3 regions of the Pantoea sp. R13S299 genome follow, and region 3 is predicted to be linked to each of the others. Evidence: predicted binding sites of a transcription regulator. Region 3 holds the regulator's gene; each other region holds the start of a gene.
What was found. Region 3 encodes PhoB, which activates phosphate uptake and scavenging genes when phosphate is short. Its sites were predicted from a motif close to CTGTCATAAAACTGNCNNAT; they were not measured.
Positions count from the first base shown of each region.

Region 1 (7,174 bases), on a different contig from region 3:
CCGATGGAGCTGTTCAAACGCTTCCGTGGGCGTGAGCCGCAGCTCGATGCGATGCTGGAACATTACGGCATTCAGGGATAAGTCAGTTTGTGAAAATCTGTTTACTCGATGAATCAGGCGCCGGAGACGGCGCCTTATCACTTTTAGCGCAGCGCTGGCAGCTGGAGCACGATGAAGAGTCGCTGCTGGCGCTGGTGCAGACCCCAACGCACCTTGAACTGCGCAAGCGTGATGAGCCTAAGCTGGGCGGTATTTTTGTTGATTTCGTCACTGGCGCGATGGCACATCGCCGTCGCTTCGGTGGTGGACGCGGTGAGGCCGTCGCCAAAGCGGTTGGCATTAAAGGCGGTTATCTGCCGGATGTGGTTGATGCGACTGCGGGACTGGGCCGTGATGCGTTTGTGCTGGCGGCGCTCGGCTGCCGGGTGCGGATGCTCGAGCGTCATCCGGTGGTGGCAGCGCTACTGGAAGATGGTTTGCAGCGTGGTTATCAGGATGCGGAAATTGGCCCCTGGCTGCGTGATCGCCTGACGCTGATTCATGCGGCCAGCGCGCAGGCGCTGGGGGATATCACGCCGCAGCCGGATGTGGTTTATCTCGATCCGATGTATCCCCATCGCCAGAAAAGTGCGCTGGTGAAAAAGGAGATGCGGGTATTCCAGTCGCTGGTCGGGCCGGATGAAGATGCAGATGCATTACTGGAACCAGCGCGTCGGCTGGCGAAGAAACGGATTGTGGTAAAACGTCCAGACTATGCTCCGCCGCTTGCGGGTGTGGTAACGCAGGCGGCCGTGGTCACGAAAAGTCATCGCTTCGATATTTATCCCCCGCTGGTCGGTTCGGTTTAAGCGAATGATAATCTGAAGCGGTTGCTTCAGATCATAATATCTGGCCTGGATATTCACGGGTACGTGATCTGAAAGCGAACGGTTTATACTATTACGCTAAAACTATTGCGCTAAATAAAAAGCCTGCCTGAAAGAGTATCAGGCAGGCTTTAATTAACCGCATTTAAAATAATACGGTGACGCTGATTCTATCAGGCAGCTAATTTAGTCAGGAAACCTGAAAATGCGCTCAGGAAGCCTTTGGCAAAATTCAGGCCAATCGCTTTGTAAGTCAGACCCAGAGTCTGGCCCAGATCAGTGCTTTCCTTGATTGATGCGAAGGTGCTGTCGTATAAACCTGAAACCTCAGTCAGTGCAGTATTAACTTCACCCAGGAATTCAGTCAGGCCCGCGCCGCTAACTGCAGCAATTTCTGTCTGGTTGATTTCTCTCATTTTTAATATCCTTATTGGTTTTTTAAAATAATGGGGATCATTATTCTGCTTTATCTGTTGCCTGCGCAGCAGATAAGCCAGTGAAAGATAACGGATGCATTAACCTTTTCCTATAGTAAAGTTTTGATAAATCCCGCATTGCTATTAATAAAATTTTTCTCATTAGCGACTGGATGAATCAGCAATGTAACGATTGCTTTGGATTTATGTAGAGGGTTGTAAGTCAAAGCGCTAAAGGGAGAGGGTGTTAATGTATTTCAGGAATTAAAAATAAGTGTGTTCTTAGTTTTATTTTAATTCAGGCGGAGCTGATCAGGAATTAAAAGTTTAAATAGCGGATGTGAGAAAAGCGTAAATCTATTCAGGCCGATAAAAAAGCCGGCTTGCACCGGCTTTAATAACAGCGATTACTCGTCGTCTTCATCGCGCAGCGGCACGATCAGCATGTCGATGTGCACGGTGTTGATCAACTGACGGGCTGAGGACATCAGCTTGCTCCAGAAATCCTGATGATAACCACACACCACCAGGTCAACGTCATATTTCTTGATCGCATCAACCAGAACCTGGCCGAGGTCGCCACTGCCGCTCAGCGTTTCACTGATCGGATAGCCCGCCGCATCTGATAACCCTTTCAGCGCCGCATGCGTCTCTTCAGAGATGCGCTTCTGCATATCCCCTAAGTTGACATCAATCAGACCGGTGTAGAGGTCGGAGTAATTCACATCAACGTGAATCAGGGAAATTCTGGCATCGTACGGACGAGCCAGTGAGACGGCCTTATCCACCAGCAACTGGCTTTCGGGAGAAAGGTCGACTGCAATCAGGATGTGTTTATAAGCCATGATAAAACTCCTTTCACGAGATTAAGGATGGCATCCGGTGTTCCTGCCGCGTCACAGCTTAGCGAAATCCTTTGCGCGAGCGGGCGATGAGCGCCACCAAAGTGTTTACCTGCGATACAGGTGATGATGTTGTTATGTCCTGAGTATAGCCTTCTCTGACTGCAAATGCTGCCGTTGCCGCCTGGCTTATGAATAAGATCAAGGCTATGCCGGATTTACTCGCGCTGAACGAAAATCATCGTTGGAAAAAATGTAAAGAAATCTCCTACACTGAAAAAAGGCGGACCGGTTCACAGCCGCTCAGGGGGTCGAAAACTTTCGCAGTCCGGTGATTCAGTGGCTGGTTTTTTCTGCAGGCGGGCACAGTGTCTGACGCTGAGTCTGTTGCTGCGATGCCAGCCGGGAGGGGAGAATATGATCAGCACTATTGCGCTTTTTTGGGCTCTTTGTGTGGTGTGTATCGTGAATATGGCGCGCTATTTTTCGTCTCTGCGCGCGCTGCTGGCGGTATTACGGGGTTGTGATCCACTGCTGTATCAGTATGTCGATGGGGCAGGTTTTTTCACCTCTCACGGTCAGCCGAGCAAGCAGGTGCGTCTGGTGACCTATATCTGGGCAAAACGCTATCTTGATCATCACGACGATGAGTTTATCCGGCGCTGCGAGCGGGTGCGGGGGCAGTTTGTTCTGACCAGTGCGCTGTGTGGACTGGTGGTCATCAGTCTGGTCGCGCTGGCGATCTGGCATTAAAAAAGGGCGACTTGCGTCGCCCTCTGTTTTGCTGGCATCACACCAGTTTTAAAGCAATCCAGTAGAGCGAACCTGACAGCAGAATACAAACCGGCAGGGTGAAGATCCACGCCATGGCGATGTTCTTGATGGTCCGGCTCTGCAATCCGCCACCGTCAACCAGCATAGTACCGGCTACCGATGAAGAGAGGATGTGCGTGGTGGAAACAGGCATGCCGGTATAGCTGGCAACGCCAATCGACAGCGCTGCGGTTACCTGTGCTGACATTCCCTGTGCATAGGTCATGCCTTTTTTACCAATCTTCTCACCGATGGTGGTGGCAACACGACGCCAGCCAATCATGGTGCCGATGCCCAGCGCCAGTGCCACGGCCACAATAATCCAGATCGGCGCATACTCGATGGTGCCAAGCAGGTCGCTTTTCAGCTTATTGAGGAAGCGTTTGTCATCTGGCGAGGTCTCTTCCAGACGGGCTGCTTTATCGGCGGTATCGGAGATACACAGCAGCAGACGACGCATCTGACCGCGCTGATCAACCGTCAGCTGATCGTAGCTCTGCAGGTTATTCAGCAACACCTGCGCACCCTGTACCGCCTGCAATGCGCGCGCGCTGTCACAGTGGAACTCTTTCGGGCTGGTCGCTGGCACTTCTTCCGGCGTTGGCAGCTTAGGTGGTGCCATCTGGATGATGTGGTTCAGCGAGGCGTTGTGCTGCTGATAATACTGCTCCAGGTGATTGACCGCATCGCGGGTACGCGTGATGTCATAACCGGAGGCATTCATATTCACCACGAAACCGGCCGGTGCCACGCCGATCAGGACCAGCATGATCAGGCCAATGCCTTTCTGACCGTCATTCGCACCGTGCGAATAGCTCACGCCAATTGCCGAAACAATCAGGGCAATCCGGGTCCAGAACGGCGGCTTTTTCTTGCCGTCGATCTTCTCGCGGTCAGCAGGCGTCATATGAATACGCGCACGCTTTTTGGTATTGCTCCAGTAGCGACGCAGAATAAAGATTAAGCCGCCCGCCATCACCAGGCCGACAATTGGCGACAGGATCAGAGAAAGGAAGATGTTCAGGACTTTCGGGATGTTGAGCGCATCAACCACCGAGGTTCCGCTCATCAGGGCGTTGGTCAGACCGATACCAATAATGGCGCCGATCAGGGTATGGGAGCTGGAGGCCGGCAGACCGAGATACCAGGTGCCGAGGTTCCAGATAATCGCCGCCAGCAGCATAGAAAACACCATGGCGAGACCGTGAGCCGATCCAACATTTAACAACAGATCGGTGGGAAGCATATGAACAATAGCGTAAGCGACACTCAATCCACCGAGCAGCACGCCAAGGAAGTTGAATACACCCGCCATCACCACAGCAAGCTGGGCACGCATGGCACGCGTATAGATGACCGTCGCAACTGCGTTGGCCGTGTCGTGGAAACCGTTGATTGCTTCGTAAAACAATACAAACAGCAGGGCAAGAACCAATAACAGGCTAGTACTGAGGTCTAGACCAGCAAACAGATGTAGCATAAACGTTACGCCATTTTTGGAGGACATGAACGCGGCGCATTATCCGCGACAACGTGCTGTATGGGAAAGGAAAATATAGCGCTAATTTAACCTTTCGTCGTAAGGCTTAAGGGTAACTCAGCGAAAAAGGGTTAGATATTAGACAGATACAATATGACACATTTACGGCAATTTTTTGACGCTGGCGTCTCAGTGAGCAGATCACTACAATCTGCGCCTTTCCAGTTAAGTGAGTGAACCGCAGTGGAACAGTTTGACGTTATCATCATTGGTGCCGGAGCCGCAGGGCTGTTCTGTGCCGCGCAGGCCGGACAGCGCGGGCGCCGCGTGTTACTGCTGGATAACGGCAAAAAGCCAGGACGCAAGATTCTGATGTCTGGCGGTGGCCGCTGCAACTTCACCAACCTCTATACCGAACCGGCGGCGTATCTGTCGCACAATCCGCATTTCTGTAAATCGGCGCTGGCGCGTTATACCCAGTGGGATTTTATCGATCTGGTTAATCGCCACGGTATCGCCTGGCATGAGAAAACCCTGGGCCAGCTTTTCTGTGACGACTCTGCCCAGCAGATGGTCGATCTGCTGCTGGCCGAATGTGACAAAGGCAATGTCACCCTGCGACTGCGCAGTGAAGTGCTCAGCGTGGCGCGCGATGAAAGCGGTTATACCCTCCAGCTCAACGGCAGCACGGTTCAGGCAGAGAAGCTGGTCATCGCCAGTGGCGGTCTGTCGATGCCTGGCCTGGGCGCTTCGCCGTTTGGTTACAAAATTGCGGAGCAGTTCGGACTAAGCGTCTTTCCGACGCGGGCGGCGCTGGTACCCTTTACTCTGCACAAGCCGCTGCTGGAGCAGTTGCAGACGCTGTCAGGCGTCGCGCTGGAAACCACGATCGATGCGCAGGATGGCACCCGCTTCAAAGAGGCGATGCTCTTTACCCACCGTGGTCTCTCCGGCCCGGCGGTATTGCAGATTTCCAGCTACTGGCTGCCGGGTGAGTTCGTCACCATCGATCTCTCGCCCGCCACGCCACTTGAGGCGTTTCTGGCGGCGCAGCGTGAAGCACATCCGAATCTCAGCCTGAAAAACAGCCTGGCGAAAATCCTGCCGAAGCGTCTGGTGGAAGTTCTGCAGGCGCTGAATGTGGTGCCGGATATCACCCTGAAGCAGCTCAACAGCAAACAGCAAACCGAGCTGGTGCAGACGCTGCACGCCTGGCGTATCCAGCCAAATGGCACCGAGGGATATCGGACTGCGGAAGTGACGCTGGGCGGTGTGGATACCACGCAGCTCTCCTCGAAAACGATGGAGGCGCGCGCGGTGCCGGGGCTTTACTTTATTGGTGAGGTGGCCGATGTCACCGGCTGGCTGGGGGGATATAACTTCCAGTGGGCGTGGAGTTCCGCCTGGGCCTGCGCCCAGGCGTTGTAACGCGCAATTACCAGCGCTGATGGACGTGAGGCGCGATCTTCTCCTGATAGATCTGCTTCAGCGCCGCCATCGACTCTGCAGACAGCGCATCGACGTCGCTGGCGCGGGCATTGGCTTCAGCCTGTTCACGGTTTTTCGCGCCAGGAATGACCACGCTGACATCCTCGTTCATCAGGATCCAGCGCAGCGCAAACATTGCCATGGTAGTGTCGCCGGTGACAAAGCGGCGAATCTCCTCGACCGCTTCCAGCGCCACCTCATAAGGCACGCCGGAAAAGGTCTCGCCTTTATCGAACGCTTCGCCATTACGGTTAAAGGTGCGATGGTCGTCAGCGGCAAACACGCTGTCGGCGCGCATTTTGCCGGTCAGCAGGCCAGATGCCAGCGGTACACGGGCGATGATCGCCACATCACGGCGTTTCGCTTCACGCAGCAGCAGTTCCGCCGGACGCTGACGGAAAATGTTGTAGATCAGCTGAATCGACGAGACGTTGGGAAATTCCAGCGCCTTGAGACCTTCCTCGACTTTCTCAACGGAAACGCCGTAGTGACGGATTTTTCCGGCAGCGACCATCTCATCCATCACGGCAAACACATCCGGGTTGTAGTAGACCTCGGTCGGCGGGCAATGCAGCTGCACCAGATCCAGCGTTTCGGTCTGCAGATTTTCCCGTGAGCGTTCGATAAACGCGTTGAGGTTTTCGGCGTTGTAGCCCTCCGCGACGTGCGGAGAAAGACGACGCCCCAGTTTGGTCGCCACAAACGGGCGTTCCCCGCCGCGCTGATTCAGCACCTCTGCGATGATCTTTTCGGAGCGGCCATCGCCATAAACATCGGCGGTATCAATAAAGGTGATGCCTGCATCCAGCGCGGCGTTCAGCGCGGCTTTGGCATCCTCCATGCTCACTTCTCCCCAGGTTCCGCCAATAGCCCATGCGCCAAAGCCAATTTCAGAGACGCGCTGACCGGTACGGCCCAGTGTTCGTAGTTTCATGCAAACATTCCTCGATGCGTTTCAGACAGGGTGACAGAAAGCGGCTAACCATTGAGCTTAGCGCTTCCTGGCGGAGAGGCGATTTCACGTCGACGCAGGCCTGCACGGTAAAAATGCGATGCCGCGACGCCAGGCTGCTGGTTACGTTGAAGATTTCAGCGAGAAACGGCTGCGGCTATGTGGCTACCGCTTCGCTAATCAATTGATTTTAAGATATTTCACCCGAAATTAAACAGGCGAGAGTGTCGATTCGGTCACATACTTCAATTTTCAGGCCAACAATGGGATCGCTATGTTCAAATTTGTTAAGTCGGTCTTTGCCAGTCCCGAGAAAT
Region 1 is NZ_JBLYEF010000005.1:72,802-79,975, forward strand. Features, by position in the region: gene prlC (oligopeptidase A) at 1-81, shown strand, start outside; gene rsmJ (16S rRNA (guanine(1516)-N(2))-methyltransferase RsmJ) at 90-848, shown strand; gene ACN1CO_RS19450 (hypothetical protein) at 1,040-1,282, opposite strand; gene uspA (universal stress protein UspA) at 1,690-2,127, opposite strand; gene uspB (universal stress protein UspB) at 2,542-2,877, shown strand; gene pitA (inorganic phosphate transporter PitA) at 2,915-4,417, opposite strand; gene ACN1CO_RS19470 (NAD(P)/FAD-dependent oxidoreductase) at 4,661-5,845, shown strand; gene ACN1CO_RS19475 (aldo/keto reductase) at 5,853-6,839, opposite strand; gene ACN1CO_RS19480 (hypothetical protein) at 7,132-7,174, shown strand, end outside.
Region 1: pitA (inorganic phosphate transporter PitA) is a predicted target of PhoB. The motif match lies at 4,569-4,588, and genes of this name have one in related genera.

Region 2 (7,174 bases), on a different contig from region 3:
CGTATTGTTATTTACATTTTTTTATCATTTCTGCAAGTGTCTACAAATACAGCAAATTAACCGGGGTTAAGTCAAATCAGGAATACATCTGAAAGTAAGGTCTGTGATATCGGGTAAACTTATGGGTGCGACCCTGATATCGGTGTGCGCCGTCGTGCACCCAAAACCCTGTCGCGTTAAGGAAGGAGGAGTGATGAAAAAGTGGATGATTGTTTTAGCCGCCCTGCTGCCTTTCGCCAGCCAGGCGAATACGCTGAACAGCACCAACGATCCGAACAAACCGGGTTATAACCCGAGTCAGCAGCGGATGCAGTCGCAGATGCAGACCGACCAGCAGCAGCAACAGCTCAAGCTGCGCCAGGATCAGCAGCGTCAGACGCAGGACATGCAGCGTAAAATGCAGGAACAGCGGAACAGCGCCCAGCAGCGGGTGATTACCTCGCAGCCGGGCCAGCAGAATCAAAGCCAGAACCAGAACTAACTAAAATCGGGGCCGATGATGTCGATGCTGTCGGTACAGATGGCATCGACGCCCCACTTCAGTAGTTCCTGCGCCCGATCCGGGCTGTTCACGGTATAAACCAGAATCTTCAGTCCGCCTGCTTTCAGTTCGGCGACCCGCTCCGCAGTCAGCACCTTGTGATTGAGATGAATCGACACGCACGCCAGCGCAGTCGTTTTTTCCTGCCACTCTGGATCCCAGCTGTGCGACAGCAGGCCACGCGGCAGCTGCGGCTCGACCTGCATCGCCGCTTCCAGTGCTTCAAAAGAGAACGAAGAGAGCAACGGTGCGGTCTGGCCCTGCCACAGGATCGCGGCAGCCTGGGCCACGGCGCGTCCGGTTTCGGCGTCACTGCCGGTGGTCGGTTTAATTTCGATGTTCGCCATCATCTGATGCTGACGGCAGCGGGCCGCGACTTCATCCAGCCGCGCCAGTTTCTCGCCGCTAAACGCATTGCCAAACCAGCTGCCCGCGTCGAGCTGCGACAGCTTCTCCCACGGCAGCTGACCCGCCACGCCCCAGCCATTACTGGTGCGATCCAGCGTGTCGTCATGCAGCAGAAATATCTGTGCATCCGCCGATAATTTGGCATCAAACTCAATCATCTGATGACCATATTTCGCGCCGGTGTCGATCGCTGCCAGCGTGTTTTCCGGTGCCAGTTTACCGCCGCCGCGATGGGCAACGATGCGGGGATAGGGCCAGTGTTGTGTGCTCATTCCAGACGCTTTCCATGGGTTGAATCGAAGAAGTGTAACGCATCTGACGGCAGATGCAGCCACAGCGAACTGCCAGGCTGCGGCCGTTCGCTGTGGGCTAAGCGTACCACCAGTGGCGTGTCACCGATGCGACCATGTGCCAGATTATCGGCACCCAGCATCTCCAGCGTATCGACTCGCAGTGGGATGCCACCCTGCTCGCGGCTGCTGAGCTGGATATGCTCTGGCCGGATACCTAATACTACCGGCCGGTTAGCCCATTTCGCTTTTGTGTCGCTGAGCGGCAGTGCATGCGAGGCGTCAAGCTCGAAGCGCGAGCCGTCACTGCTGAACTGCCCATGCAGCAGGTTCATGGCGGGCGCGCCGATAAACGAGGCAACAAACTGGCTGGCGGGACGCTCATACACTTCAACCGGCGTGCCGAGTTGTTCGACCACGCCTTTGTTCATCACCATTACCCGCTCCGCCAGCGTCATCGCCTCGACCTGATCGTGGGTCACATAGAGGCTGGTGGTCTGTAAGCGGCGATGCAGTTGCTGCAGCTCCAGCCGCATCTGCACCCGCAGGCGGGCATCGAGATTCGACAGCGGCTCATCGAACAGAAACACTGCCGGTTCACGCACGATGGCGCGACCCATCGCCACGCGCTGGCGCTGTCCGCCCGAGAGTTCGCGAGGCCGGCGCATCAGCAGGTGATCCAGCTCCAGACTGCGCGCCGCGTCGAGCACCCGCTGGCGGATCTGCTCTTTGCCCATCCCGCGGATTTTCAGGCCATAGGCCATGTTCTCCTCCACTGACATGTGGGGATAGAGCGCGTAGTTCTGGAACACCATCGCAATGCCGCGATCTTTCGGCTCTTCCTGGGTGACACGCCGGTTGTCGATATAAATATCGCCAGAGGAGACGCGCTCCAGTCCGGCTACCATGCGCAGCAGGGTCGATTTCCCGCAGCCGGAAGGCCCGACCATCACCATAAACTCGCCGTCATTGATGGTGACGTTCAGCGGCTGAATGATCTGATTTTTGCCATCGTAGGACTTGGTTACTGCCTGAAGGGTTACGCCTGCCATCTTATTTCTCACTCTCAACCAGACCGCGCACAAAGGCACGCTGCATGACTAACACCACCACCAGCGGCGGGATCAGGGTTAATAACATTGCCGCCATCACTTCGTTCCACTGGGTCGGTGAGCCGCTGGTGGAGATCATGCTTTTGATCCCCGCCACCGCCGTGCCGAGGCTGGCGTCATTAATGATCAGCAGCGGCCAGAGATACTGGTTCCAGCCGTAGATAAAGGTGATGACGAACAGCGCCGCCAGATTGGTTTTCGACAGCGGCAGCACAATGTCGATGAAGAAGCGCATCGCGCTGGCACCGTCGATGCGCGCTGCTTCCACCAGCTCATCCGGCAGCGACATAAAGAACTGACGGAACAGGAAGGTGGCGGTGGCCGAAGCCATCAGCGGCAGGGTTAATCCGCTGTAGCTGTCGAGCAGGTTAAGATCGGCAATCACCTGCACCGTGGGGAAGATACGTACCTCCACCGGCAGCATCAGGGTGATGAAGATCAGCCAGAAAAAGAGCGTGCGCAGCGGAAAACGAAACCAGACCAGCGCAAACGCCGACAGCATCGACACCGTGATTTTGCCGAAGGTGATGCCGAGCGCCATGATCATGCTGTTGAGCAGCATCAGGCCAAACGCCGGTCCGCTGCCGTTGACGCCGTGCGTCCAGATGTGCGAAATGTTCTCCCACAGGTACGAACCGGGCACCAGCGTCATCGGCACCTGATAGACCGCCTCGTTATCCAGCGTCGCCGCCACAAAGGCGACATAGAGCGGAAACAGGATGGTGAGCACGCCCAGCACCAGTACGATGTGGCTGAAGATATCCAGTCCGCGTCGATTCTCAATCATTGGTATTGCACCTTACGTTCAACAAAGCGGAACTGGAGCACCGTCAGCCCGATCACCAGCAGCATCAGCACCACCGACTGTGCCGCGGACGAGGAGAGATCCAGCCCGGTAAAGCCTTCGCGATAGATTTTGTAGATCAGCGTGGTGGTCGCCTGCACTGGCCCGCCGCCGGTTGCGGCATCGATCACCGGGAAGGTATCGAAGAAGGCGTATATCAGGTTCACCACCAGCAGGAAGAAGCTGACCGGCGTAATCAGCGGCAGTGAGAGGTTGAAGAAGCGACGCACGGGTCCGGCACCGTCAATCGCGGCGGCTTCCACCAGGGATTTGGGAATAGACTGGAGTGCGGCGAAGAAGAACAGGAAGTTGTAGCTCATCTGCTGCCAGATCGATGCCAGCACCACCAGGAACATCGCCTGACCGCTGTTCTGCGCGTAGTTCCAGTTGTAGCCGACGTGGTTCAGCAGGTAACTGAACAGGCCCAGACCGGGATTAAACAGGAACATCCAGAGCACCGCGGCCACCACGGGCGCAACGGCGTAGGGCAGCAGCAGCAGGGTCTGATAGAGGCGGCGCAGTCGCACCACATAATCCACCAGCGCCGCCAGCAGCAGCGAGAAGACCATGCCGAACACCGTTACCATGCCGCTGAACTTTATGGTGGTCCAGAACGAATCGAGATAATAGGGATCGGCAAACAGTCGTCTGAAGTTTTCCAGCCCGACAAAGCTGCTGGAGATGCCAAAAGGATCGAGGCTTTGCAGCGAATACCACAACGCTTCACCGGCAGGCCAGAGAAAGAAGATAGCGGTAATCAACAGTTGCGGCAGCACCAGAAGATAGGGCAACAGACTGGTGCGAAAGACCGGACGAGATGAAGACATGGCGTACCTGACGTCAGAAAAGAGGGGCCAGCCAGGCTGGCCCGCAAGAGGAGATTACTTCACCTGCTGCTGGAAGCGGCGCAGCAGCTCGTTGCCGCGTTTCACTGCGTTATCCATCGCATCCTGCGGCGACTGCTTGCCGGTCCAGACGCTTTCCAGCTCTTCGTCGATCACGGTACGAATCTGCGGCATGTTGCCCAGACGCATCCCTTTAGTGAACGGCAATGGTGGCTTGTTCATCATCTGGCGAGTGGCGATATCCGCACCCGGATTCTTATCGTAGAAGCCCTGCTGTTTAGTCAGCTCATAGGCGGCGGTGGTAATCGGCAGATAGCCCGTTTTCTGATGCCATTCCGCAGCGATTTCCGGTTTAGCCAGGAACTGCATGAATTCGGCCACGCCTTTGTAGGTTGCCGCATCTTTGCCTTTCATCACCCACAGGCTCGCACCCCCAATCAAGGCGTTCTGCGGCGCATTCGGCACGGTGTCGTCATACGGCATCATGCCAACGCCGAAGTTGAATTTGGCGTAATGACGGATATCGGCCAGCGAACCGGATGAAGCGGTGGTGATGCCGCAGTCGCCGTTGTAGAACTTGGCGGTGGACTCATCTTTGCGGCCAAAGTAGGTGAAGTCCCCTTTCTTGTTCATCGCTTCCAGCAGTTCGATATGACGAACCAGTACCGGCTTGTTGAACTCCAGCACCGCGTCCAGTCCGTCAAATCCGTTGTTTTCCGTCGCTACCGGCAGAGCATGCCAGGCACTGAAGTTTTCAATCTGGATCCAGCCCTGCCAGCCGCTGGCGTAGCCACAGCTCATGCCCGATTTACGCAGTGCGGCGGCATCCGTCGCCAGCTCCTGCCAGGTTTTAGGTGGCTGGTCCGGATTCAGACCCGCTTTTTTAAAGGCGTCTTTGTTGTAGTAGAGCACCGGCGTCGAGCTGTTGAACGGCTGGGAGATCAGCTGGCCTTTGCTGTCGCTGTAGTAGCCCGCCACCGTTGGCACGAACTGTTTTTCATCGAAGGGAATGCCGGCATCTTTGAAGACCTGATGCACCGGCACAATCGATTTAGAGGCCATCATGGTCGCCGTACCGACTTCATAGACCTGCAGCACCGCAGGCGCTTTGCCGCTGCGCACCGCCGCGATCCCTGCTGCCAGGCTCTGCTCGTAGTTACCTTTGTAGGTCGGAACAATTTTGTAATCGGGATGCGTCTGGTTAAAACGCTGTGCCAGCGAATCCACTTCTTTGCCTAGCTCGCCTTCCATGGAGTGCCAGAAAGGAATCTCAGTGGCGGCCATGGCATGGCTGCTGAGCGTCAGACCGAGCAGCGCGCTCATCAGGCTACGACGAAAGGTAACGACGGACATAGAATTTTCCTGTGCAGGTAAATACGCGTGAAATCACGGATTTCTGTTTCGCGAAGTAACATGACACGGGGAAATGACGGATTAATAACAACCAGATGACAGCCGGATGACAGGCTTTATTGAGGAAAAGAGGACGCTGGCAGCGCGGCGGCAAACCGCCCGCGCTGCCAGTTTTTAGTTACATAAAAGAGCGCAGGGTCAGGGGGGGTAAGTTGCCCCTGGCTTTATTCTCAGAACCTCTCAAACCAACACTCAAGGCCGTCGGCGTCGCAGGCAGTTCGGCACCGGCCAGCGCGCAGTAACCGGAGCGTATAAATATACGTGAGGATTACGAGCACTGCCCGGTGTCGAAATGGCAAGTAAGCCAGGCCCATGCACACCAAAGTGCGCAGCCACCGGAGCGTACTCATAGTACGTGAGGATGGCGAGCACTGCCCAACCGCAACCTGGCAAGTAAGCCAGGCCGTGCCCCATCAGACACCTAAGTACGCGCTGCGGACGGCTTCGTTGGATAGGAGAGCTGCACCGGTATCTTCGAGCACCACATGCCCGTTCTCCAGCACATAGCCCCGATCCGCCAGCTTCAGCGCCTGATTCGCATTCTGCTCCACCAGGAAAATTGTCATCCCCTCGCTGCGCAGCTGCTCAATGGTGTCGAAAATCTGCTGAATAATGATCGGTGCCAGTCCCAGCGAAGGCTCATCCAGCAGCAGCAGGCGCGGCTGGCTCATCAGCGCACGGCCAATCGCCAGCATCTGCTGCTCGCCGCCTGACATCGTCCCGGCGCGCTGGATTTTGCGCTCTTCCAGACGCGGGAAGAGTTCATACACGCGCTTAATCCGCGTCAGATAGTCCGGCCGGCTGGCAAAAAAGCCGCCCATCGCCAGGTTCTCTTCTACCGTCATGCGCGAAAACACCCGCCGTCCCTCTGGCACGATGGCGATCGCTTCACGCATGATGCGCGCCGTTTGCCAGTCAGTAATCGCTTTGCCATCAAAGGTAATGGTGCCCTGGGTCGCGCGCGGCTCGCCGCACAGCGTGCCCAGCAGCGTGGTCTTTCCGGCTCCGTTAGCGCCAATCAGGGTGACGATTTCGCCCTGATTGATATAGAGGCTGACGTTGTGCAGCGCCTGAATTTTGCCGTAATGGGCGCTGACGTTTTCAATGGTTAACATCGCATTTGCCATCTCAGGCCTCTCCTAAATAGGCACGAATGACATCCGGATTATTGCGAATCTCCTCCGGCGTTCCGTTAGCCAGCGGCGTTCCCTGATTAACCACGTAAATACGGTCAGAAATACCCATCACCAGCTTCATATCATGTTCAATCAGCAGCACCGACACCTTGTGTTCGCCACGCAGTTCCGCAATCAGCGCGTCCAGCTCGTGGGTCTCTTTGGGGTTAAGACCCGCCGCCGGTTCATCCAGCATCAGGATCTCCGGGCGCGTCACCATGCAGCGCGCAATCTCCAGCCGACGCTGCTGACCATAGGCCAGATTGCCCGCCTGACGGTTTGCCAGATCCAGCAGACCGACCCGCTCCAGCCAGGTCGCCGCACGATCCAGCGCCTCGCTCTCACTGCGGCGAAACGCCGGGGTTTTCAGCAGGCCGGAAAACACGCCGCTTTTCAGATGCTGATGCTGAGCAACCAGCAGGTTCTCAATGACCGTCATCTCACGGAACAGACGCACGTGCTGGAAAGTGCGCACGATGCCCATCCGCGCAATCTTCTGGCCCGGCAATCCTTCCAGATGCTGCTCACGCAATTTGATCGTGCCAC
Region 2 is NZ_JBLYEF010000005.1:124,918-132,091, reverse strand. Features, by position in the region: gene ACN1CO_RS19715 (DUF2756 domain-containing protein) at 194-481, shown strand; gene ugpQ (glycerophosphodiester phosphodiesterase) at 478-1,221, opposite strand; gene ACN1CO_RS19705 (sn-glycerol-3-phosphate import ATP-binding protein UgpC) at 1,218-2,291, opposite strand; gene ugpE (sn-glycerol-3-phosphate ABC transporter permease UgpE) at 2,293-3,138, opposite strand; gene ugpA (sn-glycerol-3-phosphate ABC transporter permease UgpA) at 3,135-4,022, opposite strand; gene ugpB (sn-glycerol-3-phosphate ABC transporter substrate-binding protein UgpB) at 4,077-5,393, opposite strand; gene livF (high-affinity branched-chain amino acid ABC transporter ATP-binding protein LivF) at 5,867-6,580, opposite strand; gene livG (high-affinity branched-chain amino acid ABC transporter ATP-binding protein LivG) at 6,582-7,174, opposite strand, start outside.
Region 2: ugpB (sn-glycerol-3-phosphate ABC transporter substrate-binding protein UgpB) is a predicted target of PhoB. The motif match lies at 5,487-5,506, and genes of this name have one in related genera.

Region 3 (7,174 bases):
AGACCTCTGCGTCGATCACTTTGCGGCCACCGCGAAAGTGCAGCACGCTGGGGCTGGGAATGGTCATCTTCGGCACCGCATCACCGGCAATACTCTGCAGGAAGCGGAAATGCGCCAGCATCGGGTGATCCGCCGGGAAACCGAGTTTGCTCACCACTTTCACGCCATGCGCTTTGGTCTGCACGCCATTAAACTGGATGCCATGCTCCGCTTCATAACTCTCGACGCCGTCAAGACCATAGAAGAAATCGAAGTGCCACCAGCCACGACGAAACTCGCCGTCAGTGACCACTTTCAGGCCATTTTCACGCTGCTTCGCGACCACTTCGCGAATCGCATCATCTTCGACCTGCTGCAGGGCAGCCGCATCAATCTCTCCGGCAGCAAACTGTTCGCGCGCCTGCTTAATCGCAGCGGGGCGCAGGAAGCTGCCAACGGTATCGGCACGGAACGGGGCGGTTTCTCTTTGCATGATCACTCCTGTCTCTCCTGCCGGTAATGACGGCAGGAAATAATTGCATCCTGATATAAATAGCCATCTGGATGGCTACATGTCTGAACACAGAGTGTCATGAGCCGCGTTCATCTGCAACTGAAGAAAATTCAGCGATGATGAAAAAAATTCAACTTCGGGGGTTAACGCAGCGCGGCACGCGCCTGTGCCATCTGGCTGTCTGAGAGCGGCAGATAGCCCGCTTCGCTGACCCGCCGCTGGCCTTGAGGAGAGAGCACCTGCTGCAGAAACGCAGCGACCAGCGGTGGCAGCGGTTTGCCGGGCGCTTTATTAACGTAGAGATAGAGCGGACGCGCCCAGGGATAGCGGCCGCTGCGGATAGCATCGGCATCCGGGACAATCGCCTGGCCCTGATCGTTCTTCACCGCCAGCATTTTTACGCCGCTCAGATGAAAGCCAAAACTGGCGTAGCCGATGCTGCGCGAATTACCGGCCACCGCCTGCACCACTGCGGCCGACCCAGGAAACTCCGCCACGTCGCTGCGGAAATCGCCTTTGCACAGCACCTGCTGCTTGAAGAAACCCCAGGTGCCGGAGGCGGAGTTACGGCCATAGCGCTGAATGGGTCGTTTATTCCACTGCGCGCCGGTTAAACCGAGATCGCCCCAGCGCAGCGGCACGCTGTGCGCGCCACACAGGCGGGTAACGGAGAAGATGGCGTCGAGCTGACGCGGTTCAATCTGCTGCAGCGGATTGCGCTGATTCACTACCACCACCAGCGCATCCATCGCCACCGGCACCGCCAGCGGCGGATAACCGTAGCGCGCCTCAAAAGCCTGCCGCTCATCGGCCTGCATCGGGCGGCTCATCGGCCCGAGCTGTGCGGCGCCCGCCGCCAGGGCAGTGGGCGCGGTCGAAGAACCGGAGGCCTGAACCTGCACATTCACGCCCGGCGCCTGGCGACTGAAATCTTCGCCCCACAGGGTCATCAGATAGCCGAGCGTATCGGATCCCACGCTGCTGAGATTGCCGGAGAGCGTGCCGGGCTGGGCCAGAGCCAGACCCGGCAGCAGAGAGACGATCAACAAAACAAGGAGGCGCATCAGGGAGATCCGGCAGCGATTAATGAACGGCATTCTCCTGCATCACGCTGCTGACAATCAACCTCGCAGGCAGCGTAAAGGTAAAACAGGTCTCTTTATTCGGTACGCTGGTGATATCGAGCCGCGCGTTATGGTGACTCAGAGCATGTTTCACAATCGCCAGCCCCAGCCCGCTGCCGCCAGTGGCGCGCGAACGTGCTTTATCGACGCGGTAGAAACGCTCTGTCAGACGCGGAATATGTTCTGAGGCGATACCCGGCCCGTTGTCGCATACCCGGAAAGTAGCCCCTTGTTTGCCGCGCAGCCAGCTGATATCGATCCGCGTGCCGTCCGGCGTATGATTCACCGCATTGTAAACCAGATTGGAGATGGCACTACGCAGCTGTTCATCGTTGCCAAACACTTTCAGATGGGGATCGGTGTGGAAATGGATATCGTGACGACCGCCACTCAGCGTCGCCGCCTCATGCTGCAGTAATTTGAGCATCACCGGCACATCAACCTTCTCTTTCAGATCGATCGCCGGTGCGGCTTCGATGCGCGACAGCGTCAGCAGCTGTTTGACCAGGCTGTCCATACGGCGCGTCTGCTCCGACATCGTGTGCAGCGCTTTACTGCGCGAAGGCTCGCTCATCACCGAATCGTTCATCATCTCCAGATAGCCCTGCAGCACCGTGAGCGGCGTGCGTAACTCATGGCTGACGTTGGCAAAGAAGTTGCGACGTGCCCCTTCCAGCTGATGCATCTGCGTCACATCACGCGCCACCAGCAGCCACTGCCCCTCGCTGTAGGGCATGACGCGAAATTCCATATGAAGTTTGTTGTTCAGCACCAGCGTCAACGGCTTGTCGAAATCGCGCTGGCGCAGATAGCGGGAAAACTCCGGATAACGCAGCAGATTAAGGATGTTCTGGCCATTATCTTCCGGCCAGCGCAGGCCCAGGTGCTGCTGCGCCAGGCCGTTACACCAGAAAATGGTGCCCTCTTCCGTGGTCAGGATCACCGCATCCGGCAGCGACTCGGCGCCGCTGCGGAAACGCTTAATCAGATTACCGAGTTCACGCCGCCGCCGCCGGTTGCGCAGTTGCATCTGGTAAAGACCATAAAACAGCGGCTCCCAGCTGGCACGCCCGGCAGGCGGCGTCATGGTGCGGTCGAGCCACAGCCAGTGCGACAGCCGCATCAGATTGTGGAAATGCCATAACAGGACCATGACCACGCTCAGCAGCAGCCACCAGGGCAAACCGCCAAACAGCAGGCCCAGCAGCGCCGCAGGCAGACAGGCCAGCAGCAGTTCTGTCAGTAATCTCTTCCAGGAGAGGCGTTCCAGCACGGTAAAGGCTCCGTTTAGTAGCGGGCAGAGAAACGATACCCTGTTCCACGGACGGTTTGTACCATGCGATCGTGGCCGGAGACTTCCAGCGCTTTACGTAAACGGCGAATGTGAACATCGACTGTACGATCTTCCACATACACATTGGTGCCCCAGACGTGGTTCAGCAGCTGTTCGCGGCTGTACACGCGCTCCGGGTGCGTCATAAAGAAGTGCAGCAGCTTATATTCGGTGGGGCCCATCTCCAGCGGCGTGGTTTCGGACATCACGCGATGTGAAGAGGGATCCAGACTCAGTCCCTGCATCTCAATCACCTCTTCCACCGCCATCGGTGAAATACGGCGCATTACCGCTTTAATCCGCGCCATCAGCTCTTTGGGTGAAAACGGCTTGGTAATGTAATCGTCGGCGCCCACTTCCAGGCCACGCACCCGATCTTCCTCTTCACCGCGTGCGGTGAGCATCATCACCGGAATATCGCGGGTCATCGCCTCACGTTTCAGATGTTTGATAAACTGAATACCGCTGCCTCCGGGTAACATCCAGTCCAGTAAAATCAGATCGGGCCAGGGTTCAATCAGCTTGCCAACGGCGCTGTCATAATCTTCCGCCTCGATTGGCTGATAGTCGTTCTGCTCCAGAACAAAACACAACATTTCACGGATGGGGGCTTCATCCTCCACAACCAAAATGCGCTTAGCCATTATTACTCCTGCTGATTATGACGGCTGTCACTGAGATTCGCGGCGCCATTATGCGTCAGATTTGTGACACTTTTATGAAAAACATAACCTGCCTGTAACGCCGTTGGTAATCATTTATGACAGCGCAGCGACAATTTTTTGCTTTGGCTGCAGAGCCAGTATAATCGCCGGGCGAATCACAACGGCAGGGACTCATCATGCGCATCATTCATACTGCGGACTGGCATCTGGGGCAGTTCTTCTACAACAAAAGTCGGGCAGCCGAACATCAGGCGTTTCTCGACTGGCTGTTGATCCAGATTGAACAGCATCAGGTAGATGCATTGATTATTGCAGGCGATCTGTTTGATACCGGCACGCCGCCTAGCTACGCCCGCGAGATGTTTAACCGCTTTGTGGTGGCGCTGCAGCCTACCGGCTGTCAGCTGATTGTGCTGGCGGGCAACCACGACTCCGTGGCGACGCTCAATGAATCGCGCGAGCTGCTCGCCTGTCTCAACACCCGGGTCATCGCCACGCCGCAGGCGCAGGATGATGTGCTGCTGCTCAACACCCGTCAGGGCGAACCGGGCGCGCTACTGTGCGCCATTCCCTATCTGCGACCACGCGATATCCTGCGCAGCCGGGCGGGTCAGTCGGGACGCGATAAACAAACCTCCCTGCTGGAGGCGATCGCCCATCACTATCAGCAGCGTTTCGCCGCCGCCCAGGCGCTGGGCTATGCGCTGCCGATAATCGCCACCGGCCATCTCACCACCGTTGGCGTCAGCCAGAGCGATTCGGTGCGTGACATCTATATCGGCACGCTGGATGCCTTCCCGGCCAGTGCCTTTCCGGCGGCTGACTATATTGCGCTGGGCCATATTCACCGCGCCCAGCGCGTCGCAGGCAGCGAGCATATCCGCTACAGCGGCTCGCCGATTCCACTGAGCTTTGATGAGCTGGGCACGGAAAAGAGCGTCTTCCTGCTGGAGCTGGCGGCCAGCGGCCTGCAATCGGTCACGCCGCTGGTGGTGCCTCAGTCGCAACCCATGCAGGTGCTGAAAGGATCGCTGGCGCAGATTGCGGCGCAGTTAAACGCCTTCAGCACAGCAGAGCAGGAGAAGCCGACCTGGCTCGACATCGAAGTCACCACCCAGGAGTACCTCAGCGATCTGCAGCGCCAGGTCGAAACCCTGACCGCCACGCTGCCGGTCGAAGTCCTGCTGTTGCGCCGCAGCCGTGAACAGCGGCAGCAGAGCCTGGCGCGGCTTGACAACGAAACCCTGAGTGAACTGAAGGTGGAGGAGGTCTTTGCCCGCCGCCTGGCGCTGGATGAGGAGCTGCAACCGGCGCAAATCGATGAGATGACCACCCTGTTCCGCCAGACGCTGGCCGCCATGGAAGAGACCCAATGAAGATCCTCACGCTACGGTTCAAAAACCTCAACGCCCTGCGCGGTGAATGGTTCATCGACTTCCGCGCCGAACCCTTTGCCAGCAACGGCCTGTTTGCGATAACCGGCGCCACCGGGGCCGGTAAAACTACCCTGCTGGATGCCATCTGCCTGGCGCTCTATCACCAGACGCCACGTCTGGGCGCGATTTCCCAGAGCCAGAATGCGCTGATGACCCGCGACTGCGCCGAATGTCTGGCGGAAGTCGAGTTTGAGATCAAAGGCGAAGCCTGGCGCGCCTTCTGGAGCCAGAACCGGGCGCGCGGCACCGCCGACGGCAAGCTGCAGGCACCGCGCGTTGAGCTGGCGCGCTGCGCCGACAACATCATTGTTGCCGATAAAGTCGGTGACAAGCTGAAGATGATCGAAACTCTGTCAGGTCTTGATTTCGAACGCTTTACCCGGTCGATGATGCTGTCACAGGGCCAGTTCGCCGCCTTCCTTAATGCCAAAGCCAGTGAGCGCGCCGAACTGCTGGAGGAGCTGACCGGCACCGAAATTTACGGCCTGATTTCCGCCGCCATCTATGAGCGGCACAAAGAGGCGAAAACTCAGCTGGATCTGCTGCGCAGCCAGGCGGGTGCGATGGCGCTGCTGGATAGCGACGCGCGCGATGCGCTGCAACAGCAGCTCAGCGATCTGACCGACGCGGAACAGCGGCTCAGCGCCCACTATCAACAGGCGCAGCAACAGCAGCGGTGGCAGCAGCAGGCGCAGCAGTTACAGCAGGAGAGTGAGCAGGCTGAAGCGGCAGTACAGCAGGCCCAGGCCACATCGCAGGCGGCAGAGACGGATCGCCAGCGGCTGGCTCGCAGTGAACCGGCTGAAAAGCTGCGGGTGAGACTGCAGCAGCGCGACGCGTTACGCACCGAACAGCAGCAGGCTGAGAGCCGCTGTCAGCAGCTTACCGCGGTGCAGCAGCAGGCGCAGAACCAACAGCAGCAGCATCAGCAGAATTACGCGGCCAGCCAGACGGCCCGCCAGCAGGCGCTGCAGGAACAGCAGCAGCAGGAGAACCTGCTGACGGAACATGTGCTGCCGCTGGATCAGCGGATCAGCACGCTGCAGCAGCACCTTGCGGAGCAGCAGCAGGAGAACAGCCGTCTGCAGCAGCATGCCGACCAGACTCAGGCCAGCCTGACGGAGCAGAAACGGAAGGTCACGGCCTGGCAGCAGGCGATGGCTGAACAGCATCGGTTACGTGAGCAGCTTGCCGATCTGGCGCACTGGGGCGCTTCGCTGCCGGTATGGCAGGAGAACTTTTCCCTGCTGGCACAGCGTGAGGCGACGCTGACGGGACTGACACAGCAACGCGAACAGCAGCAGCAACAGATCGACGCGCAGCAGGCGAAACAGCAAGAGCAGTCACAACAGGCGCAACCGCGCCAGCTGGCAGAGCAACAGGCCCGCCAGGCGCTGTTGCAGGCGGAGCAGGCACTCACTTCGCTTCATGAACAGCATCCACCTGCTGCACTGCGGCAGGCATTAAGCCAGCTGCAGAGCAGCCGTCCGGCCCGTCAGCAACTGCTGCTGCTCTCAACGCAGTGGCAGCCGCTGCACCAGCAGCTGGGCCAGCGCCAGCAGCGGCTCACCGCGCTGGAAAAAGCGCATCAGCAGAGTGAAGCGGAACTCCAGACCCTGCGCGAGACGTGGAAACGCGAAAAGCAGCAGCTGGATGACGTCGAAAAAATCTGCGCGCTGGAGCAACAGATTGTCGATCTCAGCGATTATCGCGCCCGACTCACCGCCGATCAGCCCTGCCCGCTGTGCGGCTCCTGCACCCATCCCGCCGTTGAGGCCTACAGCACACTGGAAGTAAGTGCTAACCAGCAGCGCCGGGCGGCCCTGCAACAGCAGACAGACGCTTTGCGCGAAGCGGGCACGGCAAAAGGCGAACAGCTGAAGCAGTCCCTGGTGCAGCAGCAGATCCTGCTCGATGAAATCGCTGGGATGCAGCAACAGCTTGATCAGCTTGAGCAGCAATGGCAGGCGCTGAGCGGTGAGCTGGCACTTACCTTCCCACTAGCCGATCGCGAGGCATTAGCCGCGTGGCAGCAGCAGCAAAGCGAACGTGAAAGCCAGCTTGAGCAGCAGCGCCAGGCACAGGAAGCCGCCGAAAAGGCGCGTCAGGCCGCGAAAGATCAT
Region 3 is NZ_JBLYEF010000001.1:95,513-102,686, reverse strand. Features, by position in the region: gene ACN1CO_RS00520 (cobalamin-independent methionine synthase II family protein) at 1-472, opposite strand, end outside; gene ACN1CO_RS00515 (PstS family phosphate ABC transporter substrate-binding protein) at 637-1,557, opposite strand; gene phoR (phosphate regulon sensor histidine kinase PhoR) at 1,577-2,890, opposite strand; gene phoB (phosphate response regulator transcription factor PhoB) at 2,905-3,594, opposite strand; gene sbcD (exonuclease subunit SbcD) at 3,792-4,991, shown strand; gene ACN1CO_RS00495 (AAA family ATPase) at 4,988-7,174, shown strand, end outside.